DNA from 2 places in the Jezberella sp. genome. Region 2 is predicted to be linked to the other one. Evidence: predicted binding sites of a transcription regulator. Region 2 holds the regulator's gene; the other holds the start of a gene.
What was found. Region 2 encodes LexA, which represses DNA repair genes until DNA is damaged. Its sites were predicted from a motif close to ACTGTATNNNNATACAGT; they were not measured.
Positions count from the first base shown of each region.

Region 1: a site for LexA is predicted at 5,010-5,027, ahead of recA (recombinase RecA). Genes of this name have one in related genera too.

Region 1 is NZ_CBAZRM010000004.1:100,950-108,991, reverse strand. It holds gene hemC (hydroxymethylbilane synthase) at 1-250, opposite strand, end outside; gene sucD (succinate--CoA ligase subunit alpha) at 506-1,387, opposite strand; gene sucC (ADP-forming succinate--CoA ligase subunit beta) at 1,406-2,566, opposite strand; gene AC1W8Y_RS04235 (DUF2889 domain-containing protein) at 2,627-3,220, opposite strand; gene recX (recombination regulator RecX) at 3,302-3,805, opposite strand; gene recA (recombinase RecA) at 3,817-4,932, opposite strand; gene AC1W8Y_RS04220 (DUF485 domain-containing protein) at 5,326-5,631, shown strand; gene AC1W8Y_RS04215 (cation acetate symporter) at 5,631-7,355, shown strand; gene AC1W8Y_RS04210 (nuclear transport factor 2 family protein) at 7,435-7,893, opposite strand; gene AC1W8Y_RS04205 (SDR family NAD(P)-dependent oxidoreductase) at 7,901-8,042, opposite strand, start outside.
Region 2 is NZ_CBAZRM010000012.1:93,778-101,819, forward strand. It holds gene lon (endopeptidase La) at 1-1,599, shown strand, start outside; gene AC1W8Y_RS10905 (RNA-binding S4 domain-containing protein) at 1,622-2,011, shown strand; gene lexA (transcriptional repressor LexA) at 2,020-2,715, opposite strand; gene AC1W8Y_RS10915 (amino acid aminotransferase) at 2,843-4,042, opposite strand; gene uvrB (excinuclease ABC subunit UvrB) at 4,195-6,303, shown strand; gene AC1W8Y_RS10925 (low molecular weight protein-tyrosine-phosphatase) at 6,537-7,028, shown strand; gene AC1W8Y_RS10930 (Fe-S cluster assembly transcription factor) at 7,227-7,772, shown strand; gene AC1W8Y_RS10935 (IscS subfamily cysteine desulfurase) at 7,797-8,042, shown strand, end outside.

The sequences.
Region 1 (8,042 bases), on a different contig from region 2:
CATCTTTGAGAGAATGGACCGCCAGATCAGCACGCCCATCAAGTAACGCGGTCTCAAGCTCTTTGACAAAAAGCCCTTTGCCACCCACTTTGGATAAGCTTCGATCGAGAATTTCGTCACCCCGCGTCGACAACTTCAGCAACTCGACAGTCATTTGAGGATAAAGCAACTGCAATTTACCCTGCACGTATTCAGCCTGCCACAGCGCTAGTCGACTCGCACGCGTGGCGATCACCAACTGCTCAGACATTGAAGTCTCCTCGAATGACTGACAAAAAACAGCATTCAGACACGATTATCTGAGATATTGTGCAAGAACAGTGAGAACGATACCAATCAACGCCAATAAAGATAAGCGTTGCAGAAGTGTTCTACCCTTACGAGCCGGTGTTTTAACCGGTTGTTCTATTGTCATCGCATCAACTTTTAAAGAAAAACGCCCACCCTTTTTGATCAGGCAGGCGTCGTCGACTCATCAAATATTGATCAATCTCTTATCGGCAAATTACAAGACCGATTTCAGCAACGCACCCATCTCTGAAGGATTCTTCGTCGTACGGATCCCGCAGGCCTCCATGATCTCGAGCTTAGCATCGGCCGTATCTGCGCCGCCTGAAATCAAAGCACCGGCGTGACCCATCCGTTTGCCGGCAGGTGCCGTCACCCCGGCAATGAAGCCAACCAGTGGCTTCTTCATATTATCTTTGGCCCACAATGCGGCATTGACTTCATCAGGACCACCGATCTCACCGATCATGATAACAGCATCTGTATCTGGATCTTCGTTGAACATCTTGAGGACATCGATGTGCTTCAGACCATTGATTGGGTCACCACCAATACCCACCGCGCTCGATTGCCCCAAGCCGAGCTCGGTGACTTGAGCGACAGCCTCATAGGTGAGCGTGCCAGAGCGGCTGACAATACCAACGCGGCCTTTACGATGAATGTGACCAGGCATGATGCCAATCTTGATTTCATCTGGCGTGATCAGACCTGGGCAGTTTGGCCCCAAGAGCAGCGTCTTGCTACCTGACGCTTGCATGCGGTATTTGATCTCGAGCATGTCGCGAACAGGGATACCTTCAGTGATGCAAATCACCAAATCAAGCTCTGCTTCGACCGCTTCCCAGATGGCCGCAGCCGCGCCAGCGGGTGGCACGTAAATGACAGAGACATTGGCGCCCGTTTCATTTTTTGCGTCTTTCACGGAAGCAAAAATCGGTATACCTTCAAAATCTTCACCTGCTTTTTTGGGGTTGACACCCGCGACGAAGCAATTTTGACCATTGGCATATGCACGACTGGTGCGGGTATGAAACTGACCCGTTTTACCCGTAATGCCTTGTGTAACAACTTTCGTATCTTTGTTAATCAGAATCGACATTTCAGCATCCTTGGCGAATTATTTGGCAGCCGCGACAACACGAGTAGCCGCTTCGGCCATGGTGTTAGCGCTGATAATGGGCAGACCCGAGTCTGCGAGCAATTGCTTGCCCAACTCTTCGTTCGTCCCCTTCATCCGTACGACGAGTGGCACGTTCAAGTTGACTGCTTTACATGCAGTGATCACGCCTTGTGCAATGACATCGCACCGCATGATGCCACCGAAGATATTGACCAGAATCGCCTTGGTCCCTTTATTGGCCAGCATAATCTTGAATGCCTCAGTGACACGCTCTTCCGTCGCGCTACCACCCACATCCAAAAAGTTAGCGGGCTCGCCACCAAACAACTTGATCGTGTCCATCGTTGCCATCGCCAGACCGGCGCCGTTGACCAGACAACCAATGTTGCCATCCAACTGAATGTAGGCCAGATCATGCTTACTGGCTTGAACTTCGGCTGGATCTTCTTCATCCACGTCGCGGTAAGCAACAATCTCAGGATGGCGGAACAAAGCATTCGTATCAAAGTTGAACTTTGCGTCCAAAGCGATAATATCGCCACTGCCCGTCAGAATCAGCGGATTGATTTCGGCCAAGGATGCGTCAGTATCCCAATAGGTTTGATAAAGCTTTTGAAACTCAGTTGCTGCCTTTTTGACGGAGGCCTCAGGCACACCGATACCGCGCGCCAACGTCATGGCCTCATCATCGGTCAAACCTGTGCCGGGATCCACGAACACTTTCAGTATTTTCTCTGGATGATGCTCAGCAACCTCTTCGACATCCATCCCACCTTCGCTGGATGCCATGACGCAAACGCGCTGTGTACCACGGTCGGTCACAATACCAACGTAATACTCTTTCTTAATATCAGCGCCTTCTTCAATCAACAGACGACGGACTTTTTGCCCAGCAGGGCCAGTCTGATGCGTGACCAGTTGCATGCCCAAAATCTCAGACGACAGTTGACGAACCTCGTCAATTGAACGAGCCAGCTTGACACCACCGCCTTTGCCGCGACCGCCCGCGTGAATTTGAGCCTTGACGACCCACACTGGGCCGCCCAACTGCTCGGCAGCTTTCACGGCCTCTTCGACGCTGAATACGGGGATGCCACGGGGGACGGTGACACCGAACTTTCTTAGCAATTCCTTGCCTTGATACTCATGGATCTTCATGGGAATCCTGTCAGTTTTAATAATGGGTAAAAGTTTAATTGAGCACGAAAAAATTGAGCACTAATCACCTGTGTTTTTAGTCTCAATCAGCTCGCACACGTCAGACTCAGGTGCTCGATACCATTCTGGATAGAACTCTTTTGTCACGGGACCATCTAGGCGCCACGCGTGGCAACCGCCAAGCATAAACGGCTTTTTCGTTGACTTGTTGGGATCTGAACGCCGACGACCAGACATCGTCTGTATGGCGACTGTTGGCAAAACAGATGTCAGTTCACTGATGTGAGTGCAACCACTGGTCGTACCAAAGCGGTCTTTGACTTGTTGTCGAAAACTCTTAAGCAAATTCATACCAATAAGCTCTTGATATACCGGAGCAATTTCTGTGCAACGACCATCAAAAGGCGCCGAGTCGTAGACTGCTTGAGCCTGCACGATCTCGAAAGTGTGATCAATGGTAATGCGCACATGCATGTGGTGAAACGCAAAGCCGGCCGGTCTGATGCCGCCATCATTTTGAGTGAAATCGTAAGATTTCGTGTCAATCAATTCGGCTTCGATATCCCACAGGCCGTCTTCTCTCTCAAAAGAGTGCACCTGAATCGATCGATTATGCATCGGCTTTCGGGCAACGGCGGGCTGGGGTAGAGGCATGGGCAAGGATTTTGGTAGAGAAATCGCATTGAACCGTATAAATATACCGCAATGCAACAAGAACTTGAGTATAGCGCATGCCTAATCAATATCGTCTTCTCTCAACCCAGACTTCAAGATCTTGTGAATAACCTCATTCGAGAAACCTCGGGCCGCCAGAAAACGCCCTTGTTTGGCATATTCATTGGCATCTTTGGGTGATCCTGCTCGACCAAACCGTTTGAGCCAGACTTGATAAGCCCTTTCTCTCTCCGTGCCTTTAAGTTGATCCTTCACTTGCGCGATCTGCTGCTCGGAAATCCCCTGAGCCTTCAAGGCTTGAACGATCCGCAGGTTGCCGTGCAAACCTGCCTTACGATGAACTAAACCATGAACATACCGGCTGTCTGATTGCCATCCGCCCGCCACCAGCTCATTCAAAAGGGTCTCTAATTGCTCTGGGTTGTCGCAATGGGGCTGCAACTTAGCCGCTAACTCGGCTCGACTGTGCTCACGTCTTGACAACAATGAGACGGCCCGGGCTTTGAGGGAAAGCCCAGGCCGCTTTTTTACTGCCGATCCTGGTACAAAATCGTCGTCTGACATGGCATTGATAATTAGACGGCATCATCCAAAGCAGGGTCTTCTGCAACGACCGCTTTACTGGCCTTGGACGTTTTGGCAGGGGCTGCGACAGGGGGTACGCCACCCACGCGCAGCGACACCCCTAGCTTTTCTCGAACTTTATTTTCGATGTCAATCGCCATCGCAGGCCTTTCACGCAAATACTCACGCACATTATCTTTACCTTGGCCAATTCGCTCGCCACTATAACTGAACCAAGCACCCGCTTTGTCAACGACGCCTGCGACCACACCCAGATCAATGATCTCGCCTTCGCGTGAAATGCCAGACCCATACATGATGTCGAACTCTGCTTGTTTAAACGGTGGTGCTATCTTGTTTTTGACGACCTTGACGCGAGTTTCGTTACCAACAACCTCATCACCCTTCTTGATCGAACCAATACGTCGAATATCAAGGCGGACGGAGGCATAAAACTTCAACGCATTGCCACCCGTGGTGGTTTCAGGACTGCCGAACATCACCCCGATTTTCATGCGGATCTGATTAATGAAGATAACCATACAGTTAGTTCGTTTGATGCTGGCCGTCAACTTACGCAGCGCCTGACTCATCAATCGGGCCTGCAAGCCGGGCAAAGAGTCACCCATCTCACCTTCAATTTCGGCCTTTGGGACCAAAGCCGCAACAGAATCAATCACAATCAGATCAACGGAACCCGAGCGAACGAGGGCATCGGTAATTTCTAGGGCTTGTTCACCGGTGTCAGGTTGCGAGATAAGCAAATCCGTCAGGTTGACGCCTAATTTTGACGCATACTGGACATCAAGGGCATGTTCTGCGTCGATAAAAGCGCAAGTGCCCCCCACTTTTTGCATTTCGGCAATCACTTGCAAGGTCAGCGTCGTTTTGCCAGAAGATTCAGGGCCATAGATTTCAATGACGCGACCCCTGGGCAAACCGCCAACGCCCAGTGCAACATCCAACCCCAAGGAGCCCGTTGAGACGACTTGAATATCGTGCTCAACCTCATTGTCGCCGTACCGCATGACCGAACCCTTACCGAACTGCTTTTCAATCTGCGAGAGTGCCGCTGCTAACGCCTTGCCTTTCTCGGATGAGCCAGCCTTGAGGGTTTTATCGTCCATTTATATATCCTTAAACTTTGATCGGTGCGCAGACATCGAGGTCTTTCGCAATGCGGAAATTATGACATCCAAATAATACTGTACATAACAACAGTATAGCGAAAAAATCCTCGCACATCTTCGACTTCGTTGCCTCGTGAACGTCTTTTTTCAAGATTGTTGTTATTTTGTGCTCTCGCTCAACCAGGGCGAACCATGCACCAAAACCCGCTCATTGGCTTCAGATTAAAGCATCCAAAGCACCAAACTAGGGCTGATACCAATAGGATTTACCCTAGAAACTGTCTTTTAGGGTGCATTCAATGGTGACGCATCGGATTATTGTGGCAACTAGATGACAGCACCTCAGTGGGTGCTCACGTAGAACTTAAACAGACCGCATAGGAAATTGCCATGATCGACCCAACGGTTGCCAAAATTCAAGCAAATCCGAAGTACTTAGAACTCAAAAGAAGACGTAATACCCTTGGCTGGAGCTTATCCATCGCCATGCTCCTTGCTTATTACGGTTTCATTTGCCTGATTGCGTGGAATAAAGCCTTTTTGTCCACACCAATAGGCACGGGGGTCACCACCATCGGCGTGCCCATTGGCCTAGGATTGATTGTTTTTACCGTGCTCATCACGCTCTATTACGTGAATCACGCCAACAAAGAGTTTGACGGGTTGACCGCAGAAATCCTAGAAGAGGCAAAATAATGAAATTCGTTCACAAATTACTTGCGATCTCGCCTTTTGTGGCCGCTGCCAATCTGAGTGTCGCTGCCGTTGATGTTGGCCAGGCTGAAAAGCAAGCCACTAACTGGGTTGCCATCATCCTGTTCGCGTCGTTTGTCGCCTTGACACTGTGGATCACCAAATGGGCGGCTGCAAGAACCAAGTCTGCCTCTGATTTCTATACAGCAGGCGGTGGCATCACGGGCTTTCAGAACGGCCTGGCGATTGCAGGCGACTATATGTCGGCGGCATCATTTTTAGGTATTTCTGCGATGGTGATGGGTGTCGGCTATGACGGCATCATCTATTCAATCGGTTTTCTGGTCGGCTGGCCAGTGCTGACATTCTTAATGGCAGAGCGGTTGCGTAATTTAGGTAAATTCACGTTTGCCGACGTCGCCGGGTACCGCTTTAAGAATGGCCCGATCCGCACCTTTGCGGCATCTGGCACCTTGGTGACTGTTGCATTTTATTTGATTGCTCAGATGGTGGGTGCAGGGCAACTGATCAAGCTGCTGTTTGGTCTGGACTACTACATTGCAGTGATCATTGTTGGCGCGCTGATGATGGTTTATGTGCTTTTCGGGGGCATGACTGCCACCACCTGGGTGCAGATCATCAAAGCCGTCATGTTGCTGAGCGGCGTGACCTTCATGGCCTTCATGGTGCTCAAACATTACGGTTTCAGCCTTGAGGCATTGTTCGCAGATGCGGTCAAAGTCAAAACCACCATCGCGATTAACAACGGTAAATCTGCCGCAGAAGCCGCCATTATTGGTGGATCGGTCATGCGTCCTGGCGGCTTTATCAGTGATCCGGTGTCGGCCATCTCGTTTGGCATGGCGCTGATGTTTGGTACTGCAGGTTTGCCACATATTTTGATGCGCTTCTTTACCGTCCCTTCGGCTAAAGAGGCTCGCAAATCGGTATTGTGGGCAACGACCTGGATTGGCTACTTTTACGTCCTCATCTTCATTATTGGCTTTGGCGCAATCACGTTGGTGTTGACCAACCCAGCAATGGCAGATGTTGCTAAGGGGGTCATCAAAGGTGGTGCGGGTACGGCAAACATGGCGGCAGTCCTGGTCGCTGAAGCGGTCGGCGGCAACGTGTTCTTCGGCTTTATTTCTGCGGTCGCCTTTGCAACCATCTTGGCCGTGGTGGCGGGCTTAACCCTCTCAGGCGCCTCTGCCGTCTCTCATGATCTGTACGCAACCGTATTCAAGGGCGGCAAGGCTGACAGCGCCTCAGAATTGCGAGTCTCGCGCATCACTACCCTTTGTCTTGGCCTTGTCGCCGTGGTCTTAGGGATTGCCTTTGAAAAGCAAAATATCGCGTTCATGGTGGCACTGGCTTTTGCGGTTGCTGCGTCTGCCAACTTCCCTGTCTTGTTCATGTCGGTGCTCTGGAAGAACTGCACCACGCGTGGCGCGGTCATTGGCGGATTCTTAGGATTGATCTCTTCGGTTGCGCTGACCGTGGTGTCGCCCGCCGTCTGGGAGGCTGTCATCGGTCATCCTAAAGGGTCGGCATTATTTCCCTACGCCTCGCCTGCGCTGTTCTCGATGACTATCGGTTTTGTCGGGGTCTGGTTTTTCTCGATCACGGACAACAGCGACCAAGCCAAGACCGAGCGCGAACTTTTTGCAGCCCAACAAGTTCGGTCAGAGACCGGATTAGGCGCCTCAGGGGTGTCTGGTCACTAATACAACAACAATGAAGATAACGATCAAGGCCAGTGCGATTCAATTGCTCTGGTCCTATCAAGCCCCTTCGGGGGCTTTTTTATTTAGGTGCGGATCCCGTGGTTGTTACAGACAGCTGCCGACGAAAATAACGCAATACGGTACCTAACAAGGGGACTTTTTCATAAACTTGTTTGGCCGCATCCCAATAATCGCGGTGAACGGTAATCAAGCCTTGCTCATCAATTTCGAATTGCGTGCATCCTGCGATTGTGTGCGTGTGACCTCGCAACACAAATTCAAATGTCCAAACCATGAAAGCTTCGTGGTCATGGCTCAATATTCGATCAATGGTAAAGCGCGGTCCCTCGAGCGTGTCGAACATGTGCGCGTAAATTGCCTTGACCCGCGCAATCCCTTCGACCTCATTAAATGGATCTGAAAAGCTCGCCTTCGCGCTGTAAATCGTGTCAATCAATTCGAGCGATTGAGGCGTCAATTGCTCAAACCACGTTGCAATCGTTTGGTAGCGAGGTCTGGTGCTGTCGAGTTCGGCCATGGCTCACTCACATTTTGGTGGTTTTGTGCAAAATCGCAAAACGAATCGAATACGGCAAACGACTAATGAATCGCAGCACCCCGCCAAATACCCGAGGAAAGCGAATTTCAAACTGCCCTCTTTCAAAACCGACCATCATGGCGCGTGCC
Region 2 (8,042 bases):
TCTGCCGAAGCAACGGTCGTTCGTAACTACATTGATACGGTGATCAACCTGCCTTGGCGTAAAAAGAGCAAGGTTAATAACTCTATCCCGAATGCTGAGTCGGTCTTGGATAATGATCACTACGGCTTAGACAAAGTGAAAGAGCGCATCCTTGAGTACCTCGCGGTACAACAGCGCGTTGACAAGGTGAAAGCCCCGATTTTGTGCCTCGTCGGACCACCAGGCGTGGGTAAAACCTCTTTGGGTCAGTCAATTGCCAAAGCAACCAACCGTAAGTTTGTACGGATGGCCTTGGGTGGTGTGCGGGACGAAGCTGAAATCCGCGGTCATCGACGCACCTACATTGGGTCAATGCCGGGCAAAATCCTTCAAAATATGACCAAAGTTGCAGTCCGTAATCCACTGTTTTTGCTCGATGAAATCGACAAGCTTGGCATGGATTTTCGGGGTGATCCAGCCTCGGCCTTGCTTGAGGTACTCGATCCTGAGCAAAACCACACGTTTCAAGACCACTATGTAGAGGTGGATTTTGATTTGTCGGATGTCATGTTTGTTGCGACGAGTAACACCCTGAACATCCCGGCAGCGTTGCTCGACCGTATGGAAGTCATTCGTTTGTCGGGTTATACCGAAGACGAAAAAATTCATATTGCAACAGATCACCTGTTGCCTAAGGTCATGAAGAACAATGGCGTCAAGCCCGATGAATTGGTGGTCGATGAATCGGCCATTCGTGATATTGTGCGCTACTACACCCGAGAGGCTGGTGTGCGTTCTTTAGAGCGTGAAGTCGGCAAGATCTGCCGTAAAGTGGTTAAAAAATTACTGGCAGATGCCGAGGCTCATCGGCTTGCAAAAAGTAAAGAGCCATTACCTCAGGTGTTGGTGAATGCTGACAACTTGAACGATTACCTGGGTGTGCGAAAGTTCACCTTTGGTATGGCTGAGAAAGACAATCAGATCGGACAAGTGACTGGCTTGGCGTGGACTGAGGTGGGCGGCGATCTTCTCACGATCGAAGTCGTAGATATGCCCGGCAAAGGGGTGATACAGCGTACGGGCTCAATTGGCGATGTCATGAAAGAATCTGTCGAGGCGGCCAGATCAGTGGTTCGCGCTCGTTCAAGAAGGCTTGGGATTGCTGACAGCTTGTTCGAGAAGCGTGATATCCACGTACATTTCCCGGAAGGCGCGACACCTAAGGATGGCCCATCTGCTGGCATTGCGATCACGACAGCGATCGTGTCAGCTTTGACGCATATTCCAGTTCGGGCTGATGTTGCGATGACGGGTGAAATCACGTTGCGCGGTGAAGTTTTGGCCATTGGTGGTCTGAAGGAGAAGTTGCTTGCGGCGCATCGTGGCGGCATTAAAACCGTGCTGATTCCCGAGGAAAACGTCAAAGACCTTGCTGAAATCCCTGACAGCGTTAAAAATCACCTCGACATTGTGCCCGTGCGTTGGATCGACAAAGTCTTAGCCGTTGCCTTAGAGCGTGCGCCTCAACCGATACCAGATGAGGCGCCCGTTCATGAGGAAGCGATTGTCACCGCTAAACCGGACACGGCAGAAGGCGAAGATCCCGTGTTGAAACACTAGTCTTGTTGGCTGGTGTGAACGAGTGATTGAGTTTTCGGATTCAGTTCGAGTTGATAAGTGGCTTTGGGCAGCGCGGTTTTTCAAATCGCGATCCCTAGCCACTGCATCGATTGAGGCCGGTCGAGTGCATGTCAACGGCGATCGGGCGAAACCGGCTCGAGGGGTCAAAGTCGGCGACAGACTGCTGATTGTCAGAGAACAGGATAGGACTGAACTGATTGTTCGCGGTATTACTGATATAAGGCGCAGCGCCGCTCTGGCGCGTTTGCTTTTTGAAGAAACACCAGAGAGTGCCCTCAAGCGACAGCAAGCAGCAGAAAATCACCGTTTCTATCGAGAACCATCAAACACCATCGACGGTAGACCGACCAAGCGCGATCGTCGCCACTTGGATAGCTGGCGCGATCTGTAACTTGTTGTCTATTGCAGGGGTGAGGTTCGGATCAATCCAGCCGCAATGCCTTCAATTGAAAAATCTTGGTCTGATGCGATGATAATCGGGTCGAAATCTGGATTTTCTGGCAACAGTTGGATAATCGAACCCTTCTTGTGATAGCGTTTGACGGTGACTTCATCGTCTATTCTCGCCACCACGATTTGACCGTTTCTCGCGTCGGTCGCCTTCTTGACTGCCAATAAATCCCCATCCAAGATGCCTGCGTCACGCATGCTCAGCCCTTTTACCATCAGTAAGTAATCGGGTGTTTGAGTGAACAGCGCGGGATCCACATTGATTTCGCGTTCAATATTTTCAATGGCCAGAACTGGATGACCCGCAGCAACTCGGCCAACCACGGGCAAGATCAGTTGCCCCAGACCCTGAGGGGCAGACACGTCATGCCTGTATTTGACTGGGTCATCTGCGGAATCAAATTCTTGAAGATTCTCGTACATTCGCGCGGCGTCGGTCAGCTTGATACCTCGCGAAGCACCCGCCGTTAATTCAATGACCCCTTTTTTTGCAAGGGCCCTGAGGTGGTCTTCTGCGGCATTGGCCGACTTGAAGCCTAGCGTTTGGGCAATTTCTGCCCGCGTAGGAGGGAAGCCAGTATGGGCGACGGCTTGCCGGATGAGATCCAGAATTTGCTGTTGACGCTCGGTCAGTAGGGTTGCCATGCTTGCCTCATACGGTGCTGTGTTTATATACAGGCTGTATTGTGACCTTGATCGGGCAGAAAGGCAAGTCAATACCCAGAGACCGAACCGACCATCAGAGGAGGCCGGTTCGTGGACGTTATGTCGCTTAAACGACGGAAGCGATCGCTGCAATGACTCTATCGATATTGCGGCTGTTAAGGGCAGCGACACAAATTCGACCGCTACTTAATGCGTAGATACCGTGTTCTGCGCGGATGCGTTCCACTTGAGCGGCTGTGAGCCCCGAATAAGAAAACATACCGCGTTGTTTGAGTACAAAATCAAAGTCTTGTTTGACACCGTGCGCTTTGAGTTTCTGAACAAATTGTTGACGCATTAAGCGGATGCGGTCACGCATTTCGCCTAACTCTTGATCCCACATGGCCGCGAGCTCAGGCGAGTTCAAGACGGATGCGACGATTGTGCCACCGTGAGTCGGCGGATTTGAGTAATTAGACCGGATCACGCGCTTGACTTGACTCAGCACGCGGCTCGATTCATCTTTGCTACCTGTGATGATCGTTAAGGCGCCAACGCGCTCGCCATAAAAGGAAAACGATTTAGAAAAAGATGAACTGATGAACATCGTGATGTCCATGTCGGCGAAAAGTCTGACTGCGGCTGCATCCGCATCGACCCCATCACCGAAGCCCTGATAGGCAATATCCAGAAAAGGAATCAGATCACCCGATTTGACGATTTGGGCTACCTCGCGCCATTGTTCGATGGTCAAATCAGCGCCCGTTGGGTTATGACAACAGGCGTGCAGGACGACGACGCTTTGGGGTGGCAGCGCTTTGAGAAAGCCCACCATCGCAGCGAAATCGACACCGTGAGTAGTCGCATCGTAGTACGGGTAATTGACCACCTCAAAACCAGCTCGCTCAAACAACGCGCGGTGATTCTCCCAGCTTGGATTGCTGATCGCCACCTTTGCGCCTGGCACCAATTGTTGAATAAAGTCGGCCCCAATTTTCAAGGCACCGGTACCACCTAGCCCCTGAAAGGTCAGCGCTCGCCCGGCCGCTAGCAGCGGCGAGTCTTTACCGAGCAACAGTTTTTGCGCAGCCTGGTTGTAGCCTGCGATCCCCTCAATTGGGAGATAACCACGTGCGGCGCCAGCTTGAGCACGCTGTGCCTCAGCTAGGGCAACCGCCTTGAGGACAGGGATGCGACCTTGATCGTCGTAATACACCCCGACACCAAGATTTACTTTTGCTGGATTCTGGTCAGCATTGTATTGCTCGGTCATGCCAAGAATCGGGTCACGGGGGGCGAGTTCAACAGACTGGAATAGGGTGCTCATGAGTGTTTTAAAAAAAATGGGTGCTTTTAAAGGAATCAAAGGTAAACAGTCATTCCGGCTGAGTGTCCGCAGGTTGGGGTGGACGCTTTCATCTAGTCAGAACATAATGTATGGTTAACCCCTGTTCAGGGGGCTCACGGAATAAGTCTAGCATGACCACCGAAGATACACCCATCCCGCTCGCTCAAGGCGAAAACGACCTCAAAGACGACACCTACAAGCCCATTGTGGCAGGCAGTGTTGGGCCGAGATTTGTGGATTATCCCGACAGCCCGTTCCATCTTTTTCAACCCTATCCACCAGCCGGTGATCAGCCCCGAGCGATCGACCAGTTAGAGCAGGGGATCAATGATGGGTTGATGAGTCAGACACTGTTGGGCGTTACCGGCTCAGGTAAGACCTTCACCATGGCCAATGTCATCGCTCGAACCGGGCGGCCTGCCATTGTGTTGGCACCGAATAAAACCCTGGCCGCGCAACTGTATGCCGAAATGCGAGAGTTTTTCCCCAAGAACGCGGTTGAGTATTTTGTCTCGTACTATGATTATTACCAGCCTGAGGCGTATGTGCCGACTCGGGATCTGTTTATTGAAAAAGACTCATCGATCAATGAACACATCGAGCAGATGCGACTATCTGCCACCAAAAGTCTGCTAGAGCGAAGGGATACCATCATTGTTGGTACAGTTTCGTGCATTTACGGTATTGGTAACCCCAGCGATTACCACGCCATGGTACTCATTTTGCGCGTGGGGGATCGAATCGACAGGCGCGAGATACTCGCTCGGCTGGTGGCGATGCAATATGAGCGCAACGATCTCGAATTTACGCGCGGTATTTTCAGGGCGCGGGGCGAAACCATTGATATTTTTCCAGCAGAAAGTGCCGAGCTTGCGCTTCGGGTATCGCTGTTTGACGACGAAGTAGAGTTGCTTGAACTGTTTGATCCGCTCACCGGCAAAGTCAAACACAAAGTTCCTCGTTTCACGGTTTATCCGGGCTCCCATTACGTGACGCCAAGAGACACGGTGTTGCGTGCCATCGAAACCATCAAGGATGAGTTGCGTGAACGGACGAAATATTTCGTTGACGCAGGGCATCTCGTTGAGGCGCAACGGATTGAGCAACGCACAAAATTCGACCTAGAGATGTTGGTCGAACTTGGGTTTTGCAAAGGGATTGAGAATTATTCTCGACATTTGTCAGGTGCGGCTCCCGGCGATCCTCCGCCAACGCTGATCGATTACCTGCCGAGCGATGCTTTGATGTTTATCGATGAGAGCCATGTCACCATCGGACAGCTTGGCGGTATGTATCGAGGCGACCGCGCTCGTAAAGACACCTTGGTGACCTATGGTTTTAGATTGCCGTCGGCACTTGATAATCGCCCGCTCAAACTCGAGGAGTTCGAGGCAAGGATGCGTCAGTGTGTCTTCGTATCAGCGACACCCGGTCATTACGAGCAAGCGCATAGCGACAATGTGGTCGAACAAGTGGTTCGTCCGACCGGATTGGTAGATCCCATTGTTGAGGTTCGTCCGGCACGCACTCAGGTCGATGATTTGCTGGGTGAAATCAAGTTGAGAGTCGCCGTCGAAGAGCGCGTACTGGTGACCACGCTCACGAAGCGCATGGCTGAGGATTTAACTGACTACCTCAATGAGCATGGCATTCGGGTTCGGTATTTGCATTCAGACATTGATACGGTAGAACGAGTCGAAATTTTGCGAGATCTGAGACTCGGGGTTTTCGATGTTTTGGTTGGCATTAACTTGCTGCGCGAAGGCTTGGATATCCCTGAAGTATCGCTGGTGGCAATCTTGGATGCGGACAAAGAAGGTTTTTTACGTTCTGAACGAAGTTTGATCCAGACGATTGGGCGTGCCGCGCGCAACCTGAATGGACGGGCGATTCTCTACGCTGATCGAATGACTGATTCAATGAACCGCGCGATCGGTGAAACCCAGCGGCGCCGAGACACTCAACTTGCCTTCAATATCGAACATGGGATCGAAGCCCGTAGTGTCAGAAAGGCCGTTCGTGAGCTGATTGATGGCATCTTGGTACCCACCGCCGACGAAGAAGAAATCGAAGCCATCCCTCTTGAGTTGCTGAAAGATGAAAAGGCGGTGGCGCGTGAGATGAAACGACTCGAGCGCATGATGTTCGATCATGCCAAAAATCTTGAGTTTGAGCAGGCTGCAGCGGTGAGAGATCGTCTTAAAACCCTGCAAGATCAAGTGCTCCGTTATGGGGCATAACACATTTTTTGAGGTCAAAATGAACCATCGTGGTGAAATCTATCAGTAACAAATTGCTGAGGTAGTTATGGAGATGTTTAAATATTGATAATGATGTTAATGTAAAATTTCATATTCAATAAATAAATAATTGAAATATAACAAATATTTTGAATTTATAATTATTTTTCTTAGCTTGTTTTTTACACAAAAATCGCTAGACAAGTTACGGGTTTCCCCGCACAATATGCACCATGATGACAAAAGTTCTATTCGTATGCATGGGCAATATTTGCCGCTCGCCCTCGGCTGAAGGCGTGTTCCGCCATTTGCTCAACGAGGCTGGTTTAGCCGACGTTGTAGGCATTGATTCGGCGGGTACACACAATTTTCACGTCGGTGAGGCCCCGGATGCCCGAGCAGTCGCTGCTGCGCGTAAACGTGGCTACGAAATTAGTCACGGTGAAGCTCGGCAGGTCAGCGCTGAAGATTTCTGCGAATATGACTTGATCCTCGCGATGGATTGGGAAAACCTCTCTGCATTGCAGCAGCAATGTCCCAAACTGCATCAGCACAAACTGATGCTCATGATGCGTTTTGCCAATGAGTTCGAAGAAGCAACGGTGCCAGATCCGTACTACGGTGGCCCCGAGGGTTTCAATAAAGTACTGGATTATCTCGAAGACGCCTGCCAAGGTGTTCTTGAACTGGTTCGCAAGCGCGCAACACAGTACCAAGCTGCCTGATCGTCACTCAGAAAAAAATACCGCGCCGTGACGCGGTATTTTTTTAGCCTTTTTCTGCACGTCATATATCGATTACCCTAGTAAATTAGTCGGGAATTTGTTATACTTGACTATATTACTAGGTTAACCGTTACGCTTGATCGGATTGAGGGGTTGCCTCTAAGCTGATCGATAAAGGTCTATCTTAAGGATGCTGTCATGAGGCTTACGACGAAAGGCAGGTTTGCAGTTACGGCAATGATCGATTTAGCGTTGCGTCAGCAAAGCGGTCCGGTTACGTTATCTGCGATCAGCCAGCGGCAGGATATTTCACTCTCCTATCTTGAGCAATTGTTCGGCAAATTACGCCGTCATGAACTCGTTGAAAGCGTTCGTGGCCCAGGCGGTGGGTATAACTTGGCAAGACTCGCTCGTGAAATCACGGTAGCCGATATTATTTTTGCCGTTGATGAGCCTCTCGATGCCACGAACTGTAGTGGTAAGGCGGACTGTAATACCGGTATTGACGGTAAACCAGGGATTTGCATGACGCACGAGTTGTGGTCAGCGCTGAACCGAAAAATGGTTGATTTCCTGGATTCTGTTTCTGTTCAAGACCTGGTTGACCAGCAACGTATCCGGCAATTGGCTGAAAGCACAACCAAGGGGGTTGGTGTGATGGTCAGTTCCATCGGCCACACAGACCCGACCAACGCAAATGGTTCTGGTGATGTAACCAAACGTGTGTCGCACGCAACTGCTTAACATCTATTCGTGATCGGAGTATTCATGTCAACGCTTCCTATTTATTTTGATTACTCGGCGACAACACCCGTCGATCCACGTGTGGTGGATAAAATGGTGCCCTGGCTTTATGAGCATGCGGGTAATCCTGCGTCTCGCAGTCATGCTTATGGCTGGGAAGCCGAGGCAGCTGTGGAACACGCCCGCGTTCAAGTGGCTGAGCTGGTCAATGCGGATCCCAGAGAAATCATCTGGACATCGGGCGCTACTGAATCCAATAATCTCGCGATC